2 regions of the Alteromonas sp. 4NH20-0056 genome follow, and region 1 is predicted to be linked to the other one. Evidence: predicted binding sites of a transcription regulator. Region 1 holds the regulator's gene; the other holds the start of a gene.
The links. Region 1 encodes NrdR, which represses ribonucleotide reductase genes. Its sites were predicted from a motif close to AAACACNANATNTNGTGTTT; they were not measured.

Region 1 (15,141 bases):
CCAAACACTACGGCTGTAAGGTGACTACGACCACCATTTCCGAAGAGCAGCACGCTTGGGCCCAAGAATGGATAGCAAAAGAGAACCTCAGCGACAAGATTACACTGCTAAAACGCGACTATCGCCTGTTAGAGGGCAAGTATGACAAACTTGTCTCGATTGAAATGATTGAAGCCGTGGGTAAGGAGTACCTTGGAAACTTCTTCGACAAATGTTCTTCGTTACTAAAAGATGATGGATTAATGCTGTTGCAATCAATCACTATCGATGACCGTCGATATGACAGCTATGCAAGCAGTGTCGATTTTATTCAAAAATATATTTTCCCAGGTGGCTTTCTTCCCTCACAATATCAGCTGAATTCGCACCTTAAGCGCTACAGCAACTTAATGATAAGAGACCTTCATGATATCGGGTTGGATTATGCCAAAACGCTTAATCATTGGTATGAGGCATTTATCGACGCAAAAGATGCGTTGTTAAAAGATGGGTATGATGAAAGGTTCGTTCGCATGTGGACATACTACTTAAAATATTGCGAGGGAGGGTTTCTTGAAAGAACCATTAGCACCGTCCAACTCGTGTTGTCCAAACCACACCACAGAGATGAACTAGCGCGTTAACACTACTGATGTCCTATTCTAAATTTAAAAAAGCGGCCTGTGCCGCTTTTTTATTCTATCCAGTATGATGTCGCTCTAATGGCGATACCCATCGACGCTTTACTCATCCACAACCGAGATGGGTTTCGACAGCATCGGTTTACCCTGATTAATATTAATCTCTACACGACGGTTTCGTGCGCGGTCTTCAGGCAATACAGCGTTTTCAACAATAGGGTTAGTATCTGCCTTACCTACCACTGACATTCGGCTCTCATCAAAGCCAGGCGCTGTTCTCATCGCCTCTGCCACGGCAACCGCGCGTTGAGAAGACAGATCCCAGTTCGACCGATACAGCTCATTAGCGATATGTTGGCCATCGCTATGACCCGATATTTCTATTTCGCCGGGCACATCAGCCAACAAGGTTCCTATTTTTCTCAATATAGGCTGAAACTGCGGTTGTAAAAATGCAGAGCCTGCGGAAAATGAACCGTTCTCTCGAATACGAATAGTAATCTGCTGACCTAGCGACTCCATTTCAATAGAGCCATCTAAGATTTGCTTTTGTAATTGCTGAGCAACTTTTTTCATCATCTCAGCGGTTTGCGTCTGGTCGCTACTTTGTGACGCAGAGGAAGACTGGTCGGTTGCCGTTTGCTGTGCTTGACCACCGCGTTGCTCGCCGCGCTGTTTTTGACGGCCGCCAGCAGAGTCTTCATCACCGGCTTGAAACTCTAGCATCTGCTGCGTCATTTCAATGGTTTGTTGTTGAATGGTCTCGATAGGTGTAGGGTCCGGCTTACCGGGTCTAAACTCCATGGCGATAACACTGGTACCCTTAGGTATATCTTTTACTTCTATTTTGTTTTGTACCCCAAAAGCAAATTTCATTGAACCTGCTATTTGCTTAAACTTCAGTACATCCATTTCAGAGAATGCTAACAAGAGTACGAAAAAGCACATAAGTAGGGACATTAGATCCGCAAAGGTCCCCATCCATGCAGGAAGGCCTTCAGGGGGACACTTAGGGCATTCTTCTTGTGCCATTATTCTTCCTCTGCAGTGCCGCGCTTACTGGCTGCAAGGTAGTTTTTCAAAATACCTTCGATAACACGAGGGTTTTGGCCATCCGCAATACCCACTATTCCGTCTAGCACTAAGCTTTGGTTAAGCTTTTCTTCAGCAGCACGATTAGCCAACTTAACTGCCATGGGGAGACAAATAACGTTCGCAAGAAACGCTCCATACAATGTTGTAAGTAGTGCAACGGCCATCGCTGGCCCGATGGCTTTCGGGTCGTCCATGTTCGACAACATGGCAACCAAACCAATCAACGTACCTATCATTCCCATTGCGGGCGCAACATCGCCCATACCCTTAAAAATAGAGATCCCGAAGTCGTGCCTGTCGGTAGTCATCGAAATATCTTTGGCCATGGTTTCTCTCACCACTTCAATATCGTGGCCATCGACCAACATATCGACTCCCTTTTGCATAAAAGGGTTACTAATTTCTGCTTCTTCCAGCGCTAAAAAGCCCCCTTTTCGCGCAGCGTCTGCCATTTCGACAATTTTTTCAATAAGTTCTTCAGGGGTGTCGATTTTGAACATGAAGGCTTTGCCTGCCACTTTCCCCGCGTTAAAGAACTGGCCTAACGTAAACTGGGATAATACGACGAACAAGGTTCCACCAAATACAATTAGCGTAGAAGGTACGTCGATAAACATACTCATACTGCCGCCCATCAACATGGCCATAACCACGAAACCGATGGCGCCCAACATACCTATGACGGTTGCTAAATCCACTTACTCTTCCCCATATTGCGCGGTAGGTGTTATTACTCTTCGTTAATTCTATCGGCAAACGATAGAATTTCTATAACAAGTTACGGATAAATTAGCATATTTTTATGATAACCATCCAACGGATTACGTTGTAGCAGCCCGCACACGACACGTATAGCGTAAAAATAAGCCTGTAAAGATAAAATTATAGCCTTTATCCCTCAGGATGGTGGTCTAATGAAGGCCATAAAGACAAACCATTTGACCCTTTCACGCCCCTCAGTTAATGTGCGCGTACCTGTGACTTCCTACAAATAGGCGCTATTATGACCGACCAAAAAGATTCTCCTTCATTCGAAGAGACCCTTAGTGAATTAGAGGATATTGTAAGTGATATGGAAGGTGGCGACCTACCACTTAACGAAGCGCTCGCTAAATTTGAGCGAGGAGTGGCACTCTCTAGACAGGGGCAGGCGTGTTTAGAACAGGCAGAACAAAAAGTAAAAATTTTACTTAGTGAAAATGGCGAAGAAACACTGACTGCACTTCCCGAAAGTAACCAGACTTAAACTGAATTATTAACCTTTAGGTAAAGTATGAATTTTACTGCACTGCATCAGCAGATAAAGCACAACACTGATGCATCTTTATTGTCTTTGCTAGAGACACTTCCAAACCATGCGCCTCGGCTAAAGGCCGCTATGCAACACGCGTTGTTAGCCGGCGGTAAGCGAATGCGACCTTTGCTTGTACAACTTGTAGGCAACATTCTTGATGTCCCTAAAAAAGACCAAATAGCAATCAGTAATGCCATCGAATGCATTCATGCTTACTCGCTCGCACACGATGACCTTCCAGCGATGGACGACGATGACCTGCGCCGCGGCAAACCTACATGCCATATTGCGTTTGATGAAGCCACCGCTATTTTAGCCGGTGACGCATTACAATCACTTGCCTTTTCTTCATTAGCAGATGCAGAGCTAAGCGCTTATGCGTCATCGCAGCGGGTTGCACTAATATCAGTATTAGCCAAAGCCGCTGGCTACCAAGGCATGTGCGGCGGACAAGCAATTGATTTGTCCAGTACCGGTCAGACAATTGATATCGAGCAATTAAAAGAACTTCACAATCTTAAAACCGGCGCATTATTACGCGCTTGCGTTGAAATGATAACGGTCGTGTGCGATGGGTTAGAGGAAGACGACAAAGCCCACTTGCTCGCCTTCGCTGACGACATGGGGCTTGCATTTCAGGTTCAAGATGACATTCTGGACGTTGAAGGTAATAGCGAACAACTTGGAAAGCCGGCCGGTTCGGATGAAGAACTTGGCAAAAATACATTCCCGGCTGCCCTAGGTATGGATGGTGCTAAACACGTGTTATCAAAATTGCACCAAAATGCGCTTCAAGCGCTTGCCTGTTTGCCCTACAATACCGACAGTTTAGTCGCTTTTAGTGAGCTGTTAGTGAAACGTAACCACTAGCTCCACCATCATGTTGAAAAAGATAATTAATAAATGAGTTTAGATCTCCAACATTACCCTACGCTTGCCAATGCGCAAACGCCGGAACAATTACGACAGTTACCTCAAGAGAAACTGCGCACTTTAGCGGATGAACTTCGTGAGTACTTACTTAACAGCGTAAGCCAAACCAGTGGACATTTTGCTTCAGGGCTTGGCACCGTAGAACTGACGGTGGCGTTACATTACATTTATAAAACACCGTTTGACAGATTGCTATGGGATGTAGGCCATCAAGCCTATCCCCATAAGATATTGACAGGGCGCGCACAGCGTATGTCTACCATACGTCAGAAAGACGGATTGCACCCCTTCCCTTGGCCGCCCGAGAGTGAATACGACACTTTTGCCGTAGGCCACTCGTCAACGTCAATTAGTGCGGCCCTCGGCATGGCTGTCGCCGCAGACAAAGAAGGCGCGGGACGAAAAGTAGTTGCCGTTATTGGCGATGGCGCCATGACCGCCGGCATGGCATTTGAAGCAATGAACCATGCAGGTGATATCAATAAAGACATGGTGGTTGTATTAAACGACAACGAAATGTCAATCTCAGAAAATGTAGGGGCGCTTAATAGCCATTTAGCACGTCTACTCACCGGTAACTTCTTCAATTCAATTCGCGACGGGGGTAAAAAGCTGTTAAGTAACGTGCCGCCAATCAAAGAATTTGCCAGTCGTGCCGAAGAGCATATTAAAGGCATGGTGGTCCCCGGCACAATTTTCGAAGAGCTAGGATTTAACTACATTGGCCCTATTGACGGCCATGATGTTAATGCTGTCGTCGATACTCTTAGAAATATGCGCAACTTCAAAGGGCCTCAGTTACTGCATGTCGTTACGAAAAAAGGTAAAGGCTATGCCGTTGCAGAAGAAGATCCGATAAAATTTCACGCTGTCCCTAAGTTTAACCCTGCGGATAATGCTTTACCAAAAGCCAAGCCAACAGCCCCCACGTTCTCAGCAATCTTTGGCGATTGGCTGTGCGATATGGCAGAAAAAGATAACAAGTTAATGGCAGTAACCCCTGCTATGCGCGAAGGATCGGGTATGGTTAAGTTTTCGCAACAATATCCTGACCAATATTTTGATGTAGCCATCGCAGAACAACACGCCGTTACCTTTGCGGCAGGGTTAGCAAAAGAAGGGTTCAATGCCGTTGTCGCTATCTACTCTACCTTCTTGCAACGTGCATACGACCAACTTATTCATGATGTCGCGCTACAAGACCTTCCTGTACTTTTCGCCATTGATAGAGCCGGTATTGTGGGCGCCGATGGCCCGACGCATCAAGGCGCGTTCGACATTGCGTTTTTACGCTGCATTCCAAATATGATAGTTATGGCACCAAGCGATGAGAACGAGTGTCGTCAAATGCTCTACACCGGTCACATAGCACAAAAACCGGCAGCGGTTAGATACCCCAGAGGTGCTGGCATGCATGTACAGCCCGACGAAGACATGACGGCCATTCCATTAGGCCAATCGCGTACGTGTCGCTGTGCAAGCGAAAAGGCTGACAAACGTGTTGCCATCCTCAATTTTGGTACGTTACTTCCATATGCACTGGAAGCGGCAGAGAACCTCGATGCAACCGTTATTGATATGCGGTTTGTAAAACCATTAGATACTCAAGCCGTGGAACAAGCCGCTGCAAATCACGACATGCTTATTACGCTTGAAGATGGATGTATAATGGGCGGGGCCGGTAGCGCTGTAGCCGAACACTTAATGCAAAGTGGCATTGCCATTAAGATGAAAATGCTTGGGCTACCCGATAGCTTCATTTTACAGGGCACACAAACCGAAATGTACAAAGTGCATGGCCTTGACGCCGACGGTATCATTGATACCGTCAACCAAGCGCTATCTAATTGATGAAATAACGCTTAGCACATCGCTAGTAACAAAAAGCCCGCATTCAGATGCGGGCTTTTTGTTTAAGTTTACTGGCTCAATACTAAAAGAGGCTAAATACCGCAGGCCAAAAGGTAAAGAGCAAATGCATACATCCACATGCCATCGCACCTGCGAGAATGTCATCAAGCATTATGCCGGTGCCACCGTGGAGTCGCTTATCAATGAGACCAATTGGCCAAGGTTTAAGAATATCGAACACCCTAAAAAGGATGAAACCGACTACAAGTGTCGGTAGGTTGATTGGAATAAAAAGAAACGTGACCAACATCCCTGCAACTTCGTCCCACACAATAGCGCCATGGTCATGCACCTGCATGTCTCTCGCGGTTTTACCACACAAGTAGACACCAACAAGTGAACATAACAGGGTAATCGCTATGAACAGAGGCATTGTCGCTGATGATAGCAACGCGAGAAGCGGTATTGCAGCGAGCGAGCCAAACGTGCCTGGCATAACTGGAATTAACCCACTACCGAACCCTAGCGCCAGAAAATGTACTGGATTTTTCATACTGACACGTGTGCGAAATTCTGGCTGCATAGCTTCCTACTTTTTAAAACGTGTGTTCATAACCCTTAGCGGTTTTGGGTACGTACTTTTCGTTGGCTTTCAATAATTTCAAAACACCAGACTGCCCGGTAAGCTGCCCAATACAGGTCGCTTTAACGTTGGTGCTGGTAAGCGATGTTTCTAAACTACCTTTTTGCTCTTCACTGGCGGTAAAAAGAAGTTCGTAGTCATCGCCAGCAGATAGCGCGTATTCTATTGCCTCTTCAGCCGACACCGCTTGCGTAAGTGCGCGTGACAAAGGCAATCTGTCTACGTGAATGTTTACACCGCAGCCAGAGGCCTTTAGAATGTGGCCAAGGTCAGACAGTAGACCGTCTGAAATATCAATGCACGATGTCGCCAAACGTCTAAGTGCTGTGCCTACTGCAACACGCGGCGTTGGAAAGTAATGACGATTAATAAGTACATCTCTCGCTTCGCCACTCACCTTAAGGGTGTTCTGAAGAATATCCAGACCAGCACCTGCATCGCCCAACGAGCCAGTCACATATACCCAATCACCAGGTTTAGCGTTACTGCGGGTTAGCTCCGACCCAGGTGGAATGAACCCCTGCGCCGTGATGGTCATCGCCATAGGCCCTTTTACCGTGTCGCCTCCAATAAGCTGCACAGAATAATACTGCGTAATCTCATGAAGCCCTTCTACGAAATCGGTAAGCCATTGCTCATTTGCTTCAGGCAGTGATAACGACAAACTAATCCATGCAGGCTCAGCCCCCATCGCTGCTAAATCACTTAGATTTACAGCAACGGTTTTATAGGCAATAGACTTCGCCGGCGCATCTTTAAGGAAATGTACGCCCGCCACTAACGTATCAGTGGTCACGGCTAGCTGTTGATTTTCTGGAACGGTGGTAACAGCGCAATCATCGCCAATACCAATAACAACATCTTTGCGTTTATGGCCGCTATCAGAGAAATATCGGCCGATAAGATCAAATTCTTTCACGGTAACTCATTAAACCTAATTGTGACATCCATTGTCACAATTTATCGGTTAGTCGCGCTCGTTCTTACGTAAAGTACGAACTGCTTTGTCTAATGAACCATTAATAAACTTATGACTTTCTTCAGCACCAAAGGCTTTAGCAAGTTCAATAGATTCATTAATGATTACACGATAGGGTACGTCCATTCTTTCAGTCAGTTCCAGCGTTGCTATACGCAAAATCGCTTTCTCTATAGGGTCTAACTCTTCAGGCAAGCGACCTAAATAGGGCTTGATTGTCGCGTCTAACTGGCTTGCATTTTTTGCAACACCACGAAGCAGCGCCTGAAAATAAGCCATATCAACCTTCTGCATGTCATTACTGGTCGCAAGGGCCAGTTCAACCTGCTGAATATCGTTATGACTCATTTGCCATGAATATACACCCTGCAGGGCAAGTTCACGGGCTTTACGACGAGCTGAAACTTTCACTTAATGTTTACCTTAAAGCTTTTCAACAGCATCGATTACGTTAACCATTTCAAGTGCACCAAGTGCAGCTTCAGCGCCTTTATTACCGGCTTTAGTTCCCGAACGTTCGATTGCTTGTTCAATTGAATCTGTTGTAATTACGCCAAACGATAGTGGTATACCATGCTCTAATGATACTTGTGCAAGGCCTTTATTACACTCACCTGCAACAAAATCAAAGTGCGGAGTGCCACCACGGATTACCGCACCTAGTGCAATAATAGCGTCAAATGATTTTTTCTCTGCGAGTTTTTTGGCCACTACAGGAAGCTCGTAAGCGCCTGGCACGCGAACAACTGTAATATCATCGTCACTTACTTCACCGTGACGGTCTAATGTATCAAGCGCACCTTCAAGCAAGCTTTCAACGACAAAACTGTTAAAGCGAGACACAACGATAGCAAACTTTTTACCCGTTGCTCTGATATTACCTTCAATAACCTGCATGGTTTCATTCCTTCAGAAAAAACGGCGCGAAGTATATCACAACTGCGCGCAAACTAAATCGATTGTTTACCTGCTCTTTCGTCTTAATCTCGTTGTAAAGAGCAAGATATAAAAAAGAGGTGTTTACACCTCTTCATGATAAAACATTAATCGTGAACGTATTCAACGACTTCCAACCCATAACCAGACAGAGCGTGGTACTTGATAGGCTTACTTAACAAACGCATTTGATGAACACCTAATGACGCTAAAATTTGGCTTCCAACGCCAACCGTGCGCGAAGAGCCTTGCCAATCTGCGCCTGCTGGGCGTTCGCCCCTATCTTCAGCTGAGAAACGACGAACTTGATTCTCAATTTGCTCATCTTTACCCAACAACACAAGCACTCCGCCCTCATCAGCGATCTTTTGCATACCTTGCGCTAACGTCATTGAGCGGTTGATACCGCGGGTAGAGCCTAAAAGATCACTGAATGTATTGTGCAAATGCACCCTAACTAGTGTAGGAGCGGCTTCGTTTACCTCACCCTTTTGCAACGCATAATGAAGTTGATTATCAATACTGTCTTTGAAGGTATGAAGTTGAAATTCACCGTATTCGGTTGGCAGTGTGCATACCGCCACTTTTTCAATAGTGGTTTCGTTGAGATTACGATACTCGATAAGATCTGCAATTGTCCCAATTTTTAGGTCGTGTTTTTCGGCAAATTTTTCAAGCTCAGGACGGCGCGCCATGGTGCCATCTTCATTAAGAATTTCAACAATAACGCCAGCAGGCTCTAATCCCGCAAGGCGCGGCAAATCGACACCAGCCTCGGTATGCCCTGCTCGATTTAACACGCCACCTTCTTTGGCAATAAGAGGAAAAATGTGACCAGGTTGAACGATATCAGTGGCTTTAGCGTCTGTGGCTACTGCCGCTTTTATCGTCGTCGCGCGATCGCTCGCTGAAATCCCAGTGGTTACGCCCGTTGCCGCTTCGATAGACACCGTAAAGTTTGTAGAAAACTGCGCTTCATTCTTATCAACCATTAGGGGGAGATTCAGACGTCGACAGCGCTCTTGTGTCATCGGCAAACAAACGAGGCCTCTGGCATGTGTCACCATAAAGTTAATCGCTTCAGGGGTCACGTGCTGTGCCGCCATAATAAGGTCGCCCTCATTTTCACGGTCTTCATCGTCCATTAGGATGACCATTTTACCTTGACGAATATCTTCAATGATCTCTTGTGTGGTGTTAAATGCCATAATTTATACTTCTTGTAGGGTTATTTTTTTAAAAATCCGTTCTCGGCAAGAAATGCCAAGTCGATATCTTTCTTTTCAGAATAAGCGGCTTTTTCTCCAAGCATTAATCGCTCTAAATACCGCGCGATGACATCAACTTCTAAATTCACAGCGGTACCTACTTTATAGGTACCCAATACTGTTTCTTTTAGTGTATGCGGAATGATCCACAACATAAACTCTGCACCGTTAACCTTATTTACGGTTAAACTAACGCCATCCACTGTGATACTGCCTTTGTGCGCAATATACTTGGCAATATCATCCGGCGCTTTGACCCAAATTTCGACATAGTCTGTGTGCTTAATAATTTGGCTTACGTGCCCAACACCGTCAACGTGGCCAGAAACAATATGCCCGCCAAAACGATCCGTTGGGCGCATTGCCTTCTCTAGATTAACAACAGAACCAACGCCGTAATGGGCAAAGCCAGTTAACTTGATAGTTTCTGCAGACACATCCGCACAGTAAAAGTCGGCTCCCATATCGGTAACCGTTAAGCAAACGCCATTGGTCGCAATACTGTCGCCTAATGCCACATCAGACATGTCTAGCGCGGGTGAGTTAACCGTTAAACGAATGTCATTGCCACGGTTATCTAATTTTTGAATACTACCAAGCGCTTGAATAATACCAGTGAACATACACTTCCTTTTTGGCGTTTAGCCATTTAAAGGCTTATAGATAAGCTTAATATCGTTACCCACCTGCCGGTTTTCAACAAGTGATAGAGAAATAGTTTCGTCGAGCGATGTAAATGTCGGCAAATTCACCATACTGACACCTTTATCACCCAGTAATTTGGGGGCTTGATAACAGATAAGTTCGTCGACCTCTTCGTTAGCAAGTAGCGCCCCAGCAAGCCCAGGCCCTGCCTCTACCCAGATTTCGTTAAACTGCATCTCACCGAGTTTTTCTAATAAACGAGATAGATTTATTCGACCATCCCGTTCTTCTACGATGATGATGCTGTCGCCTGTGCTATCTGGGCTAGCTAATGCGTCCGCCTCACTCAACTTATCAGGACAACATGCCACGTAAGTGGTAAACCCATCGTTAAAGCATTGGTGATGCTTTCCAACTTGCCGTTGACTATCCACGATCACTCTTACCGGTTGGCGCAATGTGTCAACGGGGTACTCACGAAGTTGTGCCTCATTAGGTCTTACCAGCAAGCTCGGGTTATCCGCGATAACTGTGCCGGAGCCAGTCAATACCGCACAACTTTGCGCTCGATATTGTTGTACGTCTTTTCGTGCCATTGGACCTGTTATCCATTGACTGTTTCCATTGCCAAGCGCAATTTTACCGTCGAGGCTTATGCCTAACTTCACACGCACATAAGGCTTTCCGCTTAGCATGCGCTTTATGAAACCTTTGTTCAGGGCTGCCGCTTGTTCTGCCAATACACCAGAAATAACCTCAATGCCTGCGTCACGCAGTTTTTGAATGCCGCGCCCACTTACTTGAGGATTAGGATCGGTCATTCCCACAACAACGCGGCTTACTTTCGCATCTATGAGTGCGTCTGCACACGGTGGCGTTTTGCCAAAATGACTACATGGTTCAAGCGTAACATAGGCGGTTGCATCTTTTGCAAGATGCTTTGCGTGACGAAGTGCATGGACTTCAGCGTGGGGGGTACCGGCTTCTTTGTGGAAACCTTGACCAACGACCTGATTATTTTCATCGACAATAATACAGCCGACGCGAGGGTTCGGTGATGTGGTAAAACGCCCTTTGTCGGCGAGTTGAATGGCTTTCGCCATCCAGTAGTGATCAACGTCTTTAATAGAGTGGTCCACTAAAAGTCCTGTGGTTAATCTCCCAGTCTGGCAATCTCTTCGCCAAACTCTCGAATATCTTCAAACGAACGATAAACCGACGCAAACCTAACGTAGGCTACCTTATCCAGCTCTTTTAGTGCTTTCATAATAAGGTTGCCAAGCAACTCACTGCTGACTTCTCTTTCGCCTGTGGCGCGTAGCTGAGACTTCAGTGACAAAATACATTGCTCAATCTTTTCGGTGCTTACTGGCCGTTTTTCTAATGCGCGCTGCAAACCCGCTCTAAGCTTATCTTCATTGAATGGCTCTCGTGAACCATCACGCTTAATCACACGTGGCATAACAAGCTCAGCGCTTTCAAATGTAGTAAAACGTTCGTTACAATTAATACACTCTCTACGCCGACGAACTTGATGCCCCTCAGCCACTAAGCGAGAGTCTATCACTTTCGTTTCTTGTGCAGAGCAAAAGGGGCAAAACATAAAACTTCCTTACTCATCGCGTGTGCATCTATGCTGTTTTTAAAGCGAGCGTAGACGCACATGCAACATTTCGCAAAGCGTGCGATTAACCGTAAACAGGAAACTGCTTACATAGTGCAACTACTTCACCCTTAACACGTTCGATAACAGCGTCATCGCCCATATTGTCAAGTATATCACTTATCCATGTAGCCACCTGCTTCGCTTCGGCTTCTTTGAAACCACGACGCGTAATTGCTGGGCTACCAATGCGCAAACCGCTAGTCACAAACGGTGAACGTGGGTCATTAGGTACCGAATTTTTGTTCACGGTGATGTTTGCAGAACCTAGCGCTGCATCGGCGTCTTTACCTGTAATATCTTTATCGATAAGGTCGAGTAAAAACAGGTGGTTATCTGTACCGCCAGAAACAATGTTGTACCCGCGCTCTTGCATTACTGACACCATCGCTTTTGCGTTAGCAACAACCTGTTTTTGGTATTCTTTAAACTCTGGCTGTAGCGCTTCTTTGAATGCAACCGCTTTTGCCGCGATAACATGGCATAACGGGCCACCTTGATTACCTGGGAATACAGAGCTGTTAAACTTCTTATAAAGCGTCTCATCACCACATGAAGATAAAATCAAACCGCTTCGAGGGCCAGCGAGCGTTTTATGCGTTGTGGTCGTGACAACATGAGCGTGTGGTAACGGGTTCGGATATACGCCAGCAGCTACTAGCCCTGCAACGTGCGCCATATCGACAAGAAGATAGGCACCAACACTGTCAGCGATCTCACGGAAGCGAGCCCAATCAACGATACCTGAGTATGCAGAGAACCCACCGATAATCATTTTCGGCTTGTGCTCTTTTGCTAGCGCTTCAACTTGCTCGTAATCAATTTCGCCGGTCTCGTTATTTAACCCGTATTGCACCGCGTTATACGTCTTACCAGAGAAGTTTACATGTGAACCATGAGTTAAATGACCACCTTCTGACAAACTCATACCTAGTACGGTATCGCCAGCGTCTAAAAGCGCCATAAACACAGCAGTATTTGCCTGTGAACCAGCGTGTGGCTGCACGTTCGCATAATCCGCACCGAATAATTCTTTTGCACGGTCAATGGCTAACTGTTCTACTACGTCAACATGCTCACAACCACCATAATAGCGCTTGCCAGGATAACCTTCGGCATATTTATTCGTAAGTTGTGAACCCTGAGCTTCCATAACACGAGGGCTACAGTAGTTTTCAGACGCAATAAGCTCAATATGATGTTCTTGACGCTCAACCTCTTTAGCCATCGCATCGGCTAATTCAGGATCAAAGTCTGCTATGTTCATTTCGCGAGGTAACATGGGGGCTCCTTAACTGCGGTAAATATGGGCGCTGTATAGCACAATGTCGCATCGATAATTTGAGGCCATATTCTAGCCATTTTCGACTGCTTGTATACCGCTTTATCACCAAATTTAGACAAATGACGTAGGTTTAACGTAACACCTACCCTTCAGCGAGATCAGACCTGTTTCTCTAGGGCCTTCACTCGGTCAAATAAACTGCCAATTTTTTGTAGGCGTACCGTATTTTTGCGCCACGCTAAATTTGTTTGTGCAGGTTGCCCTGAAGAATAAACGCCTGGCTCGGTAATATCTTGTACGACCATGGTATACCCCGTTATCTGTACATTATCACAGATAGAAATATGACCATTAATACCAACCCCACCTGCAACGACAACATGTTTACCAATATTACAGCTTCCTGCAATGCCGGTTGAACCACAAATACAAGAATGATCGCCGATAATACAGTTGTGTCCAATTTGTACTTGGTTGTCGATAATCACGTTCGTACCAAGAATAGTATCGTCCATCGCGCCACGGTCAATGCTAGTATTAGCACCAATTTGGCTGTCGTCACCAATACGCACGGTACCGGTTTGTGGAATAGGCAACCACACTCCCTTATCGTTTGCGTAACCAAAACCTGCAGAACCGATGACCGTTTGGCTCTGCACCATGACTCTTTTGCCGATAACAACATCATTATAAATAGTAACGTTGGGGTGTATAACGCTCCCTTCGCCAATTTTTGTACCGCGACGAATAACGGTATTAGCACCAATTGTTACCCGATCGCCCAAGACAACGTTATCTTCAATGATAACATTGTGGCCTAATGCAATATCGCTCCCCAAACGCGCCGATGGGGCAATTACAGCAGAATCCGCGATACCACTTGCGACAACAGGCGTGGTATCGAACAGCTGAGATATTCGGGCAAATGCAGCGTGAGGGTTATCCGTGACTAACGCAGGGCCCATTGCTTCATCCTTTAATTTTGGGTGAATGATTACTGCGCCAGCCGACGTATCTTTAAGCTGAGTTTTGTACTTGGGGTTGGTTAAAAATGAAATTTGATGCGCAGCCGACTGTGAAAGCGTGCCAACGGCCGATAACGTAATGCTGCCGTCGCCTTTTACCTCGCCTCCAACGTGATCAGCCAGCTCTGAAAGCGTGTATGTGCGTTTGTTTAATGCAGTCATACCAAAAAACACCTGTAAATATAATATCCGTCGATTGCATGAAGTTTACCTTATTTCCAAGCGTCTACCGATGCAATATTCGCACTTTTCACCCTAAGTGGCGAAAAAGCCATCAGTTATTCACTGGTATAGCGTAACGGACTAGCACAGGCTATAGTGATGCGAGTACAATACCGCTTTGTTTTTATACCGCTTGTCAGCGAGGACACAGAATGTCTCAATACGTTTACAGTATGCATCGGGTGGGCAAAATCGTTCCCCCGAGCCGCCAAATTCTTAAAAATATCTCACTAAGCTTTTTTCCAGGCGCAAAAATAGGCGTACTCGGGCTTAATGGTGCGGGTAAGTCTACCTTATTACGTATTATGGCGGGAATCGACACCGATATTGAAGGTGAAGCACGCCCCCAACCCGGGTTAAAAATTGGTTACTTATCGCAAGAGCCTCAGCTTGATGAGACCAAAGATGTTCGCGGAAACATAGAAGAAGCAGTAGCTGACGTTAAACATGCGTTGACGCGCATTGATGAGGTTTATGCCGCGTATGCCGACCCAGACGCAGACTTCGACGCGTTAGCGAAAGAGCAAGGCGAATTAGAAGCAATCATTCAAGCGAAAGACGGGCACAACCTAGAAAATGCGCTAGAACGTGCAGCTGACGCACTACGCCTTCCCCCTTGGGATGCTGACGTTAGTAAGCTATCAGGTGGGGAACGCCGCCGCGTAGCACTTTGCCGCCTGTT
Region 2 (15,141 bases), on a different contig from region 1:
TTGTGGCAGGTTTGTCTAATACATAGCGAGTTTCACTGCGCCTATCAAGGTCTTCCTCCATCACGTAATCTATACGCCAATTTTTTCCGCTCGCCCGCAATGTTTTGGACAGCGGCTTAAACTCACACTTCCCTGCCAACGTTAAATTAGTGAGATAAGACGACACATCTCGGCAGTATACAACATGACTGATTGAGGCTAGGTCTTCAAAATTTTTGCTATCGATATCGTGTATTGCGAACGCTTTTTCTTTATCAGATGTAGAAATCATATCGAGTCGGCATTGCGTGCACGTAAAGTTACCGTTTTTGACAAGAAGGTAAATAATTGCACTCAGTTGACCTAACGCAATAAGTTGCCGATGCGTCGCGGTAATAGGCACTTCACCACTCTTTGTTTTTATAGTGCCACTGAACACATACGCTTCGTTAAATTTAAGAAGCTCTTGCGATAATAGTTCAAACAATGGCTTGTCTTGCAGGCTCGCAATAACCTTGTCAGTATTATTATGCTCGACGTTTGCTTTGGTGAACAACGCAATGTGAGGAATAAGACTTTTACCTTTAGGCTTTAAGAAGACAGGTAGCCAAGGGCTATTTTCTAATATCCTATCGCGCTCTAGGTCTTGCATCGCGCGTTCGATTTCCAAGTCACGTTGTAGAGGCTGCTTATATGCCGTTGCATCAATATAGCGCTTAATGGCAGCCGACAACGCAGGGTCAATATCACTCGGCATCGTAAAAACACTTTCGTATTTTCCAAGGTGTTTATTGTATTTAATACTATCGAGTTCTAGCGTTATCTCGGTAGGTTGTTTAGTTAGGCCTTTTACTTCAGGCAGTGTAAACGTTAGCACGTCCCCAGTACTCGCATTAGGCGGTCGCTTTGTCTCTAAAGCAAACGCGCCATACGACATAGAGCTAATAGTACAACTTCGCCCTTTTTCAAAATCTACCGATGACAAAGAAAAGTTGGGCCTGACCGCGATATCACTTCCAAAATCGATATCTGAAAACGATTGGCTTTCAACTTTAAAGGCATCAACAATTTTTTTAAATTGCTCTTTCTTTATTTGTGTCTGATAAAAATCAGAATTCATTACCGATTCGAACACACCTACGGTGTAACGGTCTTGATAAAGCGAGGTTTCACTTTTAAGAATGGTAGCGCCAACCTTATCAAGGCGCATCTGCACACCAAAGTGCTTAAACTTCATTACGGGGAATTGAGCAAATGCTGAATTATCTGCAGGCGCGTCTGTGAGAGAAGTAAGTCGAACGACCTCTTCTTTTACGACTTTTCTCACGCTACTAGGTAATCGACTCGAAAACTTATTAATCCCTTCAAGCAGTCTATTTTGCTGTTCGTAAGGAATTAAAGCGCGAATAAGTGGCTGATACTGCTTTATTATTAATTCTTCTTCACCAGCGGCCATTGGTTAACCATATACCAATACTTATCTAACTCACTGATTACTATAAGCCGCAATTGTTCACTTGGTCAACAATTTACGACTGAAAGCGCAGTTTAACCTTCTAGCAGCAATAAAAAAGCCGCAACAAGTGCGGCTTTTTCAAATTATGCTATTGAAGCATCGACACGTTCTCGAAGCTCTTTTCCTGGCTTAAAGTGCGGGACGTACTTTCCGTCCAACTCAACCGTCTCACCCGTTTTAGGGTTACGACCAACGCGCGGGGCGCGATAGTGTAATGAGAAACTGCCAAACCCTCGAATTTCTATGCGCTCGCCCTTTTGTAGGGTTTGTGCCATTTGCTCGAGCAGCTCCTTAATCGCGAGTTCAAGTTCTTTCGCAGGAATGTGACGCGCTTGGTCCGCGAGCCGTTCAATTAATTCAGACTTGGTCATTCTAACCTCGATCTCAGTAATATTGTTCAAACAGCTATCGCGAACTGGGTGCACATTACATGCACCCTACAAAGAACATTACTCGCCTTTAGCGGCTTTGAATGCTTCTGCCATCGCGTTAGCAAAACCAGCGTCTTCTTGCTGGTTAACTTTTTCGATTGCATCTTTCTCGTCAGCCTGATCTTTCGCTTTAACAGATAGGTTAACTGTGCGGTTTTTACGGTCTACGCCCATAAATTTCGCTTCAATGCTATCACCAACGTTAGCGGCTTCAGTTGCGTCTTCAATACGGTCAACAGACAAGTCTGCAACACGAATGTAACCGTCAACTTCTTCAGATAGGTTAACTGTAACGCCTTTAGCGTCAACAGCAGTAACCGTACCTACAACGATAGCACCTTTCTTGTTATCTGTCAGATACTTGTTGAACGGGTCTTCTTCGATCTGCTTAACGCCTAGTGAGATACGCTCACGCTCTGGGTCGACTTGTAGTACAACTGCAGAGATTTCGTCGCCTTTCTTGTAGTCACGAACTGCATCTTCACCAGATTTATTCCAGCTGATGTCAGATAAGTGAACAAGACCGTCGATTCCACCGTCAAGGCCGATAAAGATACCGAAGTCAGTGATTGACTTGATCTTACCAGACACTTTGTCACCTTTTTCGTGTGACTTAGCGAAAGTTTCCCAAGGGTTATCGATGCACTGCTTAAGACCTAGAGAAATACGACGACGCTCTTCGTCGATTTCAAGAACCATAACGTCTACCGTGTCACCTAGGTTAACAACCTTAGATGGGTGGATGTTCTTGTTAGTCCAATCCATTTCAGAAACGTGAACAAGACCTTCAACGCCGTCTTCGATTTCAACGAAGCAACCGTAATCAGTAAGGTTCGTAACCTGACCAGAAATTCTTGTGCCTTCTGGGTAACGAGAAGCAATTTCTTGCCAAGGATCGTTGCCCATTTGCTTCATACCAAGAGAAACACGTTGCTTGTCTTTGTCGAACTTAAGTACTTTAACGTTAATCTCGTCACCTACGTTCACGATTTCACTTGGGTGCTTAACGCGCTTCCAAGCCATGTCAGTGATGTGTAGTAGACCGTCTACGCCGCCAAGGTCAACGAATGCACCGTAATCAGTTAGGTTCTTAACGATACCTTTGATTTCGTGGCCTTCTTCAAGGTTAGCAAGAAGTGATTCACGTTCTGCGCTGCTTTCTGCCTCGATAACTGCACGACGAGAAACAACAACGTTGTTACGCTTAGCATCTAGCTTGATTACTTTGAATTCAAGCTCTTTGCCTTCAAGGTGAGTAGTATCACGAACTGGACGTACGTCAACTAGTGAACCAGGAAGGAACGCGCGTACACTGTTAACTTCAACAGTGAAACCGCCTTTAACTTTACCGTTGATGATACCTTTAATAGTAACTTTATCATCATACGCTTTTTCCAGCTCAACCCACGCTTCGTGACGCTTCGCTTTTTCGCGAGAAAGGATTGTCTCACCGAAACCATCTTCAACGGCGTCTAGCGCTACGTCTACTTCGTCACCGATTGCGATTTCAAGTTCGCCTTCAGCATTTTTAAATTGGTCAGCTGGGATAGCACTTTCTGATTTCAAGCCTGCGTCAACAAGAACGATGTCTTTGTCGATAGAAACAACAGTACCTTTTACAATCGAACCAGGGCGTGTTTCTAGTTCCTGTAAGCTTTCTTCAAAAAGTTGTGCAAAATTTTCAGTCATAAGGTTCAAATAAACTTTTAAGTTGATATCCACGCTTCAAATCCGGATAACGTGGGGTTATTAGTAAAAGCCGCCACTCCCTGTGGTAGCACTGCTCTGAATACCCTCTACGCTTATAAGCGTGACGAGATAATATTCATCGCTTTTTCAAAGACTTGGTCAATATCCAAGTCCGTCGAATCAATCACTATTGCATCTTGAGCCGGTACTAATGGAGCAACTGAACGTTGAGTATCACGTTCATCTCTCGCTTTGATATCGGTCAAAAGGCGCGCAATATTAACATCCATACCTTTTGCTTTCAACTGGCTATAGCGGCGTTCTGCTCTTGCCTCTGCGCTAGCGGTGAGGAAAAGTTTTACAGGCGCGTCTGGAAAGACGACCGTTCCCATATCTCTCCCGTCAGCAACTAAGCCCGGAAGTTGCTGAAACGCACGCTGGCGACGCAATAAGGCTTCACGAACACGAGGTAATGCTGCGACTTTAGATGCTACGCTTCCAACGTCTTCTGTACGAATATCGTCGGTGACATCTTCGCCTTCTAAAATTATTCGTGTCGTTTCTTCGTTTGTCTCAAAACTGACATCAAGGCCAGTTGCGAGCGGAACAACACATTCTTCATCATCACACGGAAGATCATGGTGAAGCGTGGCTACTGCTAGTACGCGGTAAATTGCACCGCTATCTAAAAAGTGCCACCCTAGCTTTTTTGCCAAAAGGCTACTTAACGTACCTTTACCTGCACCACTAGGACCGTCAACCGTGACTACGGGTGTGGAATGCATACCTGCTCCAAAATTATTTACTATAAAAAACGCGCGCAATTATACGCGTTACGGCTAGATAAGCAATGCCGTAAAATGAACCTCTAGTGTAACAAAATATAGAAACAGCGATGATAGGAAACGCACAGCGTATGCTGTGCGTTTACGTGCTTAACGGTACAATGAAGCGAACCGGGTAAAATAGTCAGGAAAGGTTTTTCGCGTACACCCCGGATCATTTATCGTCACTGGGGTATCGCTTAGTGCCACAAGAGAAAAACACATTGCGATGCGGTGATCATTATAAGTATCAATCTGTGCATGCTTAATAGTACTAGGAGGTGACACCTTGATGTAATCATGCCCCTCTTCAACCTCAGCGCCAACTTTTCGAAGCTCTGTCGCCATCGCATTTAAACGGTCAGTTTCTTTTACTCGCCAATTATAAATGTTTGTCATGGTTGTCGTGCCTTCGGCAAACAAGGCAGTGGTCGCTATAGTCATCGCAGCATCAGGTATATGGTTCATGTCCATGTCGATACCTTTTAACGGTGCCCCTGTTACCTCGACGTATTCGTCATTCCATGTGATAGTCGCTCCCATGGCTTCTAATACATCAGCAAAACGGATATCACCCTGGATGCTGTTTCTGCCAATACCGGTAACACGTACTGTGCCGCCTTTAATGGCTCCCGCCGCCAAGAAATATGATGCAGACGACGCATCGCCTTCAACCATAAACTTCCCAGGTGACACGTACTTTGCATCACCCGAAATAGTAAACGTTTGATAGTTATCATTACTTACGGTTACGCCAAACTTTGCCATCGTATCGAGGGTAATATCGATGTAAGGTTTCGACACCAATTCGCCTTTAATACGGATGACTACGTCTCCAGTGAACAAGGGCGCTGCCATAAGTAATGCTGTCAGGAATTGACTAGAAACACTGCCATCAACAGACATTTCTGTGCCATTCAATATCGAGCCTTTGATTTGTATCGGAGGAAAACCATCGTTCTTCAAATAGGTAATATCAGCATTGGCTTCGCGCAATGCATCAACAAGGTCGCCTATCGGGCGCTCTTCCATACGAGGTTCACCTGTAAGTACAGTATCGACCTCACTCGCTGCTAATGCTGCGCACAGAGGACGCATCGCCGTTCCTGCATTTCCCAAGAAAAGCTCAACGGGCTCAGCTACGCTGAACGCGCCATTATTTCCTTGCACAACACACCGCGTTTTATCGTCACTTAACTGATAAGCCACGCCAAGTTTCGTGAGCGCATTAAGCATATGAGAAATATCATCGCTATCTAGCAAATTAGTAAGTTCTGTTTCACCCTCTGCTAGTGCAGCAAGAAGGAGTGCACGGTTAGATAAACTCTTTGAACCTGGCACGTTGACTTCGCCAGATACTTTCTCAATCGGTTCTAGTGTTAACTGCTCCATGTGATTACCCATTTACTCGTTCAAATTCTCGCATAAACTCTACTAACGCCATTACGCCCTCTACCGGCATCGCGTTATAGATACTTGCTCGCATGCCACCGACAGAGCGATGCCCTTTCAGTGCGAGTAACCCAGCAGCTTGAGACTGCTCTAAAAACAGGCCATCAAGGTTGGGGTTTGCGAGATGAAATGGAACATTCATTTTAGAACGATTACTTGGATGTACTTGGCTGGAATAGAAGTCTGAATTATCGATAGCGGCATACAACAACGACGCTTTTTCAGCGTTACGCTTTGCCATCGCTTCAACCCCACCAATATCTTTTAACCACTCGAACACTAAACCTGCGAGATACCACGAGAACGTTGGCGGCGTGTTGTACATCGAGTCAGATTTAGCGGCAAGCGCATAATCGAAAATAGACGGTGTCTCGGTGCGAGCGTGACCCACTAAATCGTCTCGTACGATTACAACCGATAAACCACTAGGGCCAATGTTTTTTTGCGCACCAGCATAAATAACACCATGCTTGGCAACATCAAGCGGTTGCGACAATATCGTTGATGACATGTCCGATACGAGAGGTACCTTTCCAGACTCAGGTAACCAGTCAAATGCAATGCCATCTACGGTCTCATTTGGACAGAAATGATAATACGCCGCAGATTGGTCAATAGATGAGATTGAAGGCGGCTCAACGAACTGCATCCCGTCTTTTTCACATACCTCTCCCACTACCACAGCGTTATTGTATTTATTTGCTTCTGTAACCGCACCTTCTGACCAAGATCCGCTCACAAGGTGTAAGCTTTTATCGTCTTTCGATGAAAGGTTAAGAGGTACAGCGGCAAACTGACCTCGTCCACCACCATGAGTAAACAAAACGTGGTAGTTATCTGGGATTGATAATAGGTCGCGTAGATCCTGCTCTGCTTTCGCAGCAATTTCGATAAAATCTTTTCCACGATGACTCACTTCCATCACGGAGCAGCCTAAGTCGCGCCAATTTGTAAACTCGCCCTGTGCTTTAAGCATAACTTCTTTTGGAAGCATAGCTGGGCCGGCACTAAAGTTAAAAACCTCTTTCATTGCGTTTTTCAACACCTGTAAAAAGTAACAAGCGGCATAAGCCGCTTGTTAGAAAGAACACTGATAACGCGCAGTAACACTCGTTAAAGCGCGATATCCCTACTCTTCTGTCGCTGAATCTTCACCGTCTTGTGCGGTGTTTTCTTCAAGCTCTACGGCCTCGTCAGATAAAATGGGATTTCCATCTTCATCTAACTCTGGCACGTCAACTACTTCGTCGATACGTTGCAGGCCAACAACATGTTCACCTTCAACAGTACGAATTAGTCTTACGCCTTGAGTATTTCGGCCAACTACCGAGACTTCACTCACACGCGTTCTTACTAACGTACCTTGGTCACTGATAAGCATGATTTCATTAGTATCATCTACTTGTACAGCACCAACGACTTTACCGTTACGCTCAGATACCTTGATTGAAACAACACCTTGTGTTGCGCGGCTCTTAGCGGGGTAATCTTCTAACGGTGTACGCTTACCAAAACCATTTTCGGTTGCAGTTAGGACAGGGCCGTCACCTTTAGGAACAATAAGCGACACGACTTTTTGACCGTCCTGAAGCCTTATTCCGCGAACACCCGTCGCCGTTCTACCCATAGGTCTCAGTGCTAGAAGCTCTTCACCCGTTTCTGGGTCGCGTTTAACTTCGCCCGTTTCGCTATCGCGAAGCTTTTCATTAAAACGAACCACCTTACCCGCGTCAGAGAACAACATAATGTCATCATCGCCGTGAGTAATATCGACACCAATAAGCTCGTCGCCATCGTTAAGGTTAACAGCAATAATACCGCTTGAACGTGGACGTGAATAAAGACTCAAATCTGTCTTTTTGACCGTACCGTTCGCTGTTGCCATCAACACGTACTTACCTTCTTCAAACTCTTTAATTGGAAGAATAGCTGTAATGCGCTCATTATCTTCTAATGGAAGAATATTAACGATGGGTCGACCACGCGCATTACGACTAGCAAATGGCAATTGATAGACTTTCAGCCAGTACAATCGTCCTCGGGTCGAGAAGCACAGAATATGGTCGTGCGTATTGGCCACCAACAGCTTTTCAATGAAATCTTCATCCTTCATCTTCGTTGCTGATTTGCCGCGACCGCCTCTTCGCTGCGCTTCATAATCGGTCAGTTTCTGATATTTAACGTAACCTTCGCGAGACAAGGTGACTACAACGTCTTCTTGTTCGATTAAATCTTCAATATCAATATCGTGGCTTGCCGCAGTAATTTCCGTACGACGCTCGTCACCAAATTCTTCACGTACTTTTTCTAACTCTTCTTGAATAACTTCCATCAAGCGCTCAGGGCTGTTCAGGATGTAAAGTAATTCAGCAATAACCTCTAGAAGTTGCTTGTACTCTTCAAGGATCTTCTCGTGCTCTAAACCTGTTAGTTTGTGTAAACGAAGGTCTAGGATCGCTTGTGCTTGTTGCTCAGTTAAGAAGTATTTACCTTCACGAATACCAAACTCAGGTAAAAGCCAGTCTGGTCTCGCTGCATCATCGCCAGCACGTTCTAGCATTTGCGATACATCGCCGAGTTCCCATCCCTGCGCGACAAGCGATTTCTTCGCATCAGCAGGGCTTTGAGACGCTTTAATCAACTCAATGATTGGGTCGATATTAGCAAGCGCAATCGCTAAGCCTTCAAGAATATGAGCGCGGTCACGTGCTTTACGTAACTCGAATACGGTACGACGGGTAACCACTTCACGACGGTGAAGAATAAACGCTTCAAGGGTTTCTTTAAGATTAAAAACCTTTGGCTGGCCGTTATCAAGCGCAACCATGTTGATACCAAACACCGTTTGAAGCTGGGTGTTTGCATACAAATGGTTTAGCAGTACTTCGGCAGACTCATTGCGTTTAACCTCAACGACAATACGCATTCCATCTTTATCAGACTCATCGCGTAAAGCCGAAACGCCTTCGATACGTTTTTCTTTAACAAGCTCAGCGATTTTCTCAATTAAACGTGCTTTGTTTACTTGATACGGAATCTCATTGATGATGATGGTTTCTTTACCATTCGCATCGGTTTCGATATCCGCTTTAGCGCGCATGTAAATTTTACCGCGGCCAGTACGATAAGCATCGTCTATTCCTTTTCTACCGCTTATCATTGCTGCGGTAGGGAAATCCGGGCCCGGGATGTACGTCATAAGATCGTCAATCGTGATTGATGGATCGTTAATCAGTGCAACACAACCATTAATGACTTCAGTCAGATTATGGGGAGGAATATTTGTTGCCATACCAACAGCAATACCGGATGAACCGTTTACCAATAGGTTCGGTACTTTCGTAGGAAGTACTTCTGGAATGAATTCTGTGCCGTCATAGTTAGGTACAAAATCGACGGTTTCTTTATCTAGATCTGCTAGTAGTTCGTGGGCAATCTTTGCCATACGTACTTCGGTGTAACGCATAGCAGCAGCTGAGTCGCCATCAACAGAACCAAAGTTACCCTGTCCATCTACAAGCATGTAACGAAGTGAGAACGGTTGGGCCATACGAACAATAGTGTCGTATACGGCTGAATCACCATGAGGATGGTATTTACCAATAACATCACCAACTACACGAGCTGATTTCTTATATGGCTTATTGAAATCATTTTTAAGTTCATTCATCGCGAACAACACGCGACGATGCACTGGCTTCAAACCATCTCTAACGTCAGGCAAGGCTCGCCCGACAATAACGCTCATCGCGTAATCAAGATAAGAGTTCTTTAACTCTTCCTCGATATTAACGGGGAGGATTTCTTTAGCGTTATCTGACATAAACTGCTTAATCCCTTTATCTTAGTTTGTTCTGCGTTATCCAACGAAGTCACTTTACAACAACTGTAGAAGCGGCTTCAAGGCGCGCATTGTTATTATGGGGGTCATAATCTTCTTGCGAGTGTATCACTTGATGATACATTTATGTAGCGCTTAATTCCCCTTCTTTGTGTAACACACCTTAACCGATTATTTTTCATCCAAGCAACACACTTTTCCTATCATGCACGACTAAAAATGCTGAAAAGTATGACAAATATCAGGTATGTTAAAAGGCCATAAAGATACGCATAATGTACAAATGTTTACCTATTTGTATGTAGAATAATTATTATGAACACGGCACGTCTACGTCGAGTTCGTCCAGGAATGGTAAGTGCTATGACAAACGTTGATCATCAAGAAATTGGAAAGTTTTCAGAATTAGCCTCGCGCTGGTGGGATCCAGAAGGAGAATTTAAGCCTCTTCATCAAATCAACCCTCTTCGTCTGGACTTTATTAACCAACACTGCGAAGGACTTTTTGACAAGCGCGCATTAGATATCGGTTGCGGCGGTGGTATCTTAGCAGAAGCAATGGCAAAAGCCGGAGCGAACGTAACCGGTTTAGATATGGCACAAGCGTCACTCGACGTTGCCAAACTACATGGATTAGAGTCGGGCGTAAATGTAGAGTATCAATGCATAACCGCAGAAGCCTACGCTGAGTCTCATGCTAATAGCTTTGATGTTGTTACGTGTATGGAAATGCTTGAACATGTTCCCGATCCTGCATCAGTCGTAAAAGCATGTGCATCGCTTGTAAAGCCTGGTGGAAAAGTTTTCTTTTCAACATTAAATCGGAATATTAAGTCATATTTAATGGGGATCGTAGGCGCTGAACATATCTTGAAGTTAGTCCCTAAAGGGACCCATGATCACTCTCGCTTTATAAAGCCTTCTGAACTGCTTAGGATGACCGATGCTGCTGGGTTACTTCCTCGAGATATGACGGGCTTGCATATGGACCCGATGTCGCAAGGCTTCTATCTCTCTAACAAAAACGTCGACGTAAATTACCTACTATATACAGTGCTGCCAGAATAAATTAACACTACATCTAGGGTTATGTAGATATTTTACGCACTATATATCGTGTTTTTATAAAAAATAGATTCTTGTAATAAATTAATTTAAAGAGAAACAATTTTTTACAATAGTGCTTGCAATTGCGATGTTAGAGGTTTGTAGAAAGCTAAAAAGTTAGTCTCCACTAACGTAAATTTCATGCCAGTTTAAGTGCTCGATAAAGCACCAGATATTGGGTTGCATTAATACCAAAACCTCACTATCTTGTGCTGAGTCCAACGCATGATCCGCAGCGCACTTTTTAGTGATCGTGAAGATCGCATTAATGAAGTTGCGATCACTCTGTTGAACAAAAATACACGTTTGATTACCTAGGTGATATCACGTCCATTATTAGGATAGCGGTATCGTCTGGTTAGTAGTGAGTGGCAATACGCTAATACGTTGCTCAATACTAATTATTATAAATAGAACAGGGCTAAAGCCCACGCATTAAGCGCTAACAAATAACGGCCAGTAGCAATGAATAACAATCTATCCGTCAGCAAACGCAACGGCGAAAAAGAAGTCATCGATTTAGAGAAAATCCACAAAGTGGTGACGTGGGCCGCAAAAGGCTTGAATAATGTCTCCGTTTCACAAGTCGAAATCAAAGCGCAAATTCAGTTCTATGACGGTATTAAAACCAGTGAGATTCATGAAACGCTTATAAAGTCAGCGGCAGATCTTATCTCTACAGAAGCGCCAGATTACCAATACCTCGCTGCGCGCCTTGCGATATTTCATCTTCGCAAAAAAGCCTATGGCCAATTTGAGCCGCCCGCATTACTCGATCACGTGACTAAGATGGTAGAAATGGGTAAATACGACGCCCATCTTCTAGAAGACTATACGCCGGAAGAATTTGCTGAGATGGACACTTATATCGACCATTGGCGCGATATGAATTTTAGCTATGCGGCGGTTAAACAGTTAGAAGGCAAGTATCTCGTTCAAAACCGTGTAACTGGCGAAATATATGAAAGCGCTCAGTTCCTTTATATTCTTGTTGCAGCGTGTTTATTCGCAAATTACGACAAAGACGTACGCATGAGCTACGTTCGTCGTTTCTACGATGCTGCATCAACCTTCAAGCTTTCATTGCCAACGCCTATTATGGCAGGCGTACGTACCCCTACTCGTCAGTTCAGCTCTTGTGTATTGATTGAAACAGGTGACAGCCTAGATTCTATTAACGCGTCAGCAAGTGCAATCGTTAAGTACGTCAGCCAACGTGCGGGCATTGGCGTAAATGCGGGCCGTATCAGAGCGCTTGGTAGTCCTATCCGTGGTGGTGAAGCATTCCACACCGGTTGTATCCCATTTTACAAGTACTTCCAAACAGCAGTAAAAAGCTGTTCTCAAGGCGGTGTTCGTGGTGGCGCAGCGACGTTGTTTTATCCGCTATGGCATATGGAAGTTGAATCGTTATTAGTGCTTAAGAATAACCGTGGTGTAGAAGAAAACCGCGTTCGTCACCTAGATTATGGCGTGCAGTTTAACAAACTGATGTATCAGCGCATGATGAAAGATGGCGTTATTTCATTGTTTAGCCCCTCAGATGTGCCTGGACTTTATGACGCATTCTTTGCTGATCAAGAAAAATTCGAAGAACTCTACGTAAAGTATGAAAACGATGACAGTATTCGTAAAAAGCAGATAAAAGCGATGGAATTGTTCAGCTTGTTCATGCAAGAGCGCGCAAGTACCGGTCGTATTTATCTTCAAAACGTTGATCACTGTAATACGCACAGTCCTTTCAACCCAGAAGTAGCACCTGTTCGCCAAAGCAACCTTTGTCTTGAAATTGCGCTGCCAACTAAGCCTTTGCAGCATGTTAACGATGAAAATGGCGAAATCGCGCTTTGTACGCTTTCTGCATTTAACCTAGGTGCAATTAAGTCTCTAGACGAATTCGAAGAATTAGCCGACCTTGCGGTACGTGCGCTTGATAACTTACTCGATTACCAAGACTATCCCGTTCCTGCGGCTTATAACGCCACAATGGGTCGTCGTACATTGGGTGTAGGTGTTATAAACTTTGCATACTACTTGGCCAAAAATGGTGTGAAGTATTCAGATCATAGTGCAAATGCCTTAGTGCATCGTACATTTGAAGCTATGCAGTATTACCTTCTGAAAGCATCGAACAATTTGGCGAAAGAGAAAGGCGCGTGTCCTAAATTTAACGAGACCACCTACTCTCAAGGCATTATGCCAATCGACAGCTATAAGAAAGATCTTGATAGCGTTTGCAACGAACCTCTTCACTACGATTGGGATGCCCTTCGCGAAGAAGTAAAAACACACGGTTTGCGTAACTCTACGCTATCGGCACTTATGCCATCAGAGACATCGTCGCAAATATCAAATGCAACAAATGGTATTGAGCCGCCGCGTGGCTTTATTAGCATTAAATCAAGTAAAGACGGTGTACTGAAGCAGGTTGTTCCAGAATACGAAACGTTAAAAGATAACTACGAGTTGTTATGGGACATTCCGTCTAACGACGGTTACCTTCAACTAGTAGGTATTATGCAGAAGTTTATCGATCAAACGATTTCTGCAAACACCAATTATGACCCAAGCCGCTATGACGGTAACAAAGTGCCGATGAAGTTACTTCTGAAAGACTTGCTTACCACCTATAAGCTGGGCGTAAAGACCTTGTATTACCATAATACCAGGGATGGAGCGTCGGATACTTCTGCGCTAGATGCAAAGGCAAATGTTCCATTACCTAGACAAGAAGAAGTCGTCATAGAAGAAGACGATGATTGTGCTGGCGGTGCGTGCAAAATATAGCGCGCACCCTAGCGGGTTTTCCGCAAGTACAAATCGCAGCAAGAACACTAATTAATAAACGCGTTTATCATTAAGTTTTCAGTTAGGTCACCATGAAATACACTACGTTTAATCAGCAAAGCACTAATCCTTTGGTCGAGCCAATGTTTTTCGGCAATCCCGTTAACGTTGCTCGTTATGACCAACAAAAGCACGCTATTTTCGAGAAGCTTATTGAAAAACAAATTAGCTTTTTCTGGCGCCCTGAAGAAGTAGATGTGACACGAGATCGCGTTGACTTTCAGAAGCTTACTGAGCCTGAAAAGCACATTTTTATCTCTAATCTGAAATATCAAACGCTATTAGACTCGGTCCAAGGCCGCAGTCCAAACATCGCGTTTTTGCCAATTATTTCATTACCTGAATTAGAAACGTGGGTTGAAACATGGTCGTTTTACGAGACCATACACTCTCGCTCTTACACGCACATATTGCGCAACCTTTTCTCTGATCCAAGTGAAATTTTTGAAGATATCGTTGTAAATGACGAGATAAAGCGAAGAGCCGCTGATATTTCTAAATACTACGATGACCTTATTTTTGCCACTCAGCTATGGCAGACTCAGGGTGAAGGGATCCACACCATTGATGGTGTAGCGCATACCATCAATATGTATGAACTTAAGAAAAAACTGTTCTTGTGTATGAATTCAGTTAATGCGCTAGAAGCTATCCGCTTCTACGTGTCTTTTGCATGTACCTTTGCATTTGCTGAGCGTAAGCTAATGGAAGGCAACTCAAAAATCATTCGCCTTATTGCGCGTGATGAGAACCTACACCTTTCTTCAACACAGCACATTTTAAATCTGTGGGCAAAGAGCAAGGACGACCCAGAGATGGCGCAGATTGCTGAAGAATGTAAAGACGAAGCCCGTGATATTTTTCTAAATGCGGTAGAGCAAGAAAAGCAATGGGCCGACTATTTGTTCCAAAATGGGTCAATGATTGGGCTTAACAAAGAAATTCTTTGTCAGTATGTCGAATATATTGCGAATCAGCGCATGACAGCCATAGGATTTGACGCTCCGTTTGATGTTAGCAGTAATCCTCTTCCTTGGATGAACAACTATCTTAACTCAGACAATGTGCAAGTTGCTCCTCAAGAATCTGAGATAAGTTCGTACCTTGTTGGTCAGATTGATTCTGCTGTAAGCGAAGATGAATTTGCCGATTTCGAGCTGTAGTTATACTGCTCAATGACGAACGACAGTAAAGGGCTTCGCATCGACGTAGTCGATGTGGGCCCGATTCAGGCCTCACCCGAAAAAACCCTTCTTAGCGCGCTTGAAGCCGCAAATATCCATATCCATTTTCATTGTAGAGAAGGGTTTTGTGGTGCATGTCGAACTAAGTTACTCGATGGGGAAGTTGAATATACCACCGATCCACTTGCATTTATCGACGATGACGAAATACTCCCCTGCTGTTGTGTGGCTAAGTGTCCGCTAAAAATAAAAGTACCGCTATAAACGATAC

Region 2: the regulator NrdR is predicted to act here: its motif matches at 11,035-11,054, upstream of nrdA (class 1a ribonucleoside-diphosphate reductase subunit alpha).

The regions. Positions count from the first base shown of each region.
Region 1 covers NZ_BAAJLS010000015.1:20,521-35,661, reverse strand. The annotation lists gene AC27EZ_RS17685 (class I SAM-dependent methyltransferase) at 1-623, shown strand, start outside; gene AC27EZ_RS17680 (flagellar motor protein MotB) at 723-1,652, opposite strand; gene pomA (flagellar motor protein PomA) at 1,652-2,413, opposite strand; gene xseB (exodeoxyribonuclease VII small subunit) at 2,719-2,961, shown strand; gene AC27EZ_RS17665 (farnesyl diphosphate synthase) at 2,989-3,879, shown strand; gene dxs (1-deoxy-D-xylulose-5-phosphate synthase) at 3,913-5,793, shown strand; gene AC27EZ_RS17655 (phosphatidylglycerophosphatase A family protein) at 5,876-6,376, opposite strand; gene thiL (thiamine-phosphate kinase) at 6,390-7,355, opposite strand; gene nusB (transcription antitermination factor NusB) at 7,404-7,826, opposite strand; gene ribH (6,7-dimethyl-8-ribityllumazine synthase) at 7,839-8,312, opposite strand; gene ribBA (bifunctional 3,4-dihydroxy-2-butanone-4-phosphate synthase/GTP cyclohydrolase II) at 8,459-9,559, opposite strand; gene AC27EZ_RS17630 (riboflavin synthase) at 9,580-10,242, opposite strand; gene ribD (bifunctional diaminohydroxyphosphoribosylaminopyrimidine deaminase/5-amino-6-(5-phosphoribosylamino)uracil reductase RibD) at 10,261-11,403, opposite strand; gene nrdR (transcriptional regulator NrdR) at 11,418-11,867, opposite strand; gene glyA (serine hydroxymethyltransferase) at 11,953-13,209, opposite strand; gene lpxD (UDP-3-O-(3-hydroxymyristoyl)glucosamine N-acyltransferase) at 13,371-14,399, opposite strand; gene ettA (energy-dependent translational throttle protein EttA) at 14,612-15,141, shown strand, end outside.
Region 2 covers NZ_BAAJLS010000008.1:11,779-26,919, forward strand. The annotation lists gene AC27EZ_RS13670 (PilZ domain-containing protein) at 1-1,435, opposite strand, end outside; gene ihfB (integration host factor subunit beta) at 1,579-1,866, opposite strand; gene rpsA (30S ribosomal protein S1) at 1,945-3,615, opposite strand; gene cmk ((d)CMP kinase) at 3,729-4,400, opposite strand; gene aroA (3-phosphoshikimate 1-carboxyvinyltransferase) at 4,551-5,831, opposite strand; gene serC (3-phosphoserine/phosphohydroxythreonine transaminase) at 5,836-6,921, opposite strand; gene gyrA (DNA topoisomerase (ATP-hydrolyzing) subunit A) at 7,021-9,714, opposite strand; gene ubiG (bifunctional 2-polyprenyl-6-hydroxyphenol methylase/3-demethylubiquinol 3-O-methyltransferase UbiG) at 10,096-10,800, shown strand; gene nrdA (class 1a ribonucleoside-diphosphate reductase subunit alpha) at 11,305-13,626, shown strand; gene nrdB (class Ia ribonucleoside-diphosphate reductase subunit beta) at 13,719-14,849, shown strand; gene yfaE (class I ribonucleotide reductase maintenance protein YfaE) at 14,862-15,134, shown strand.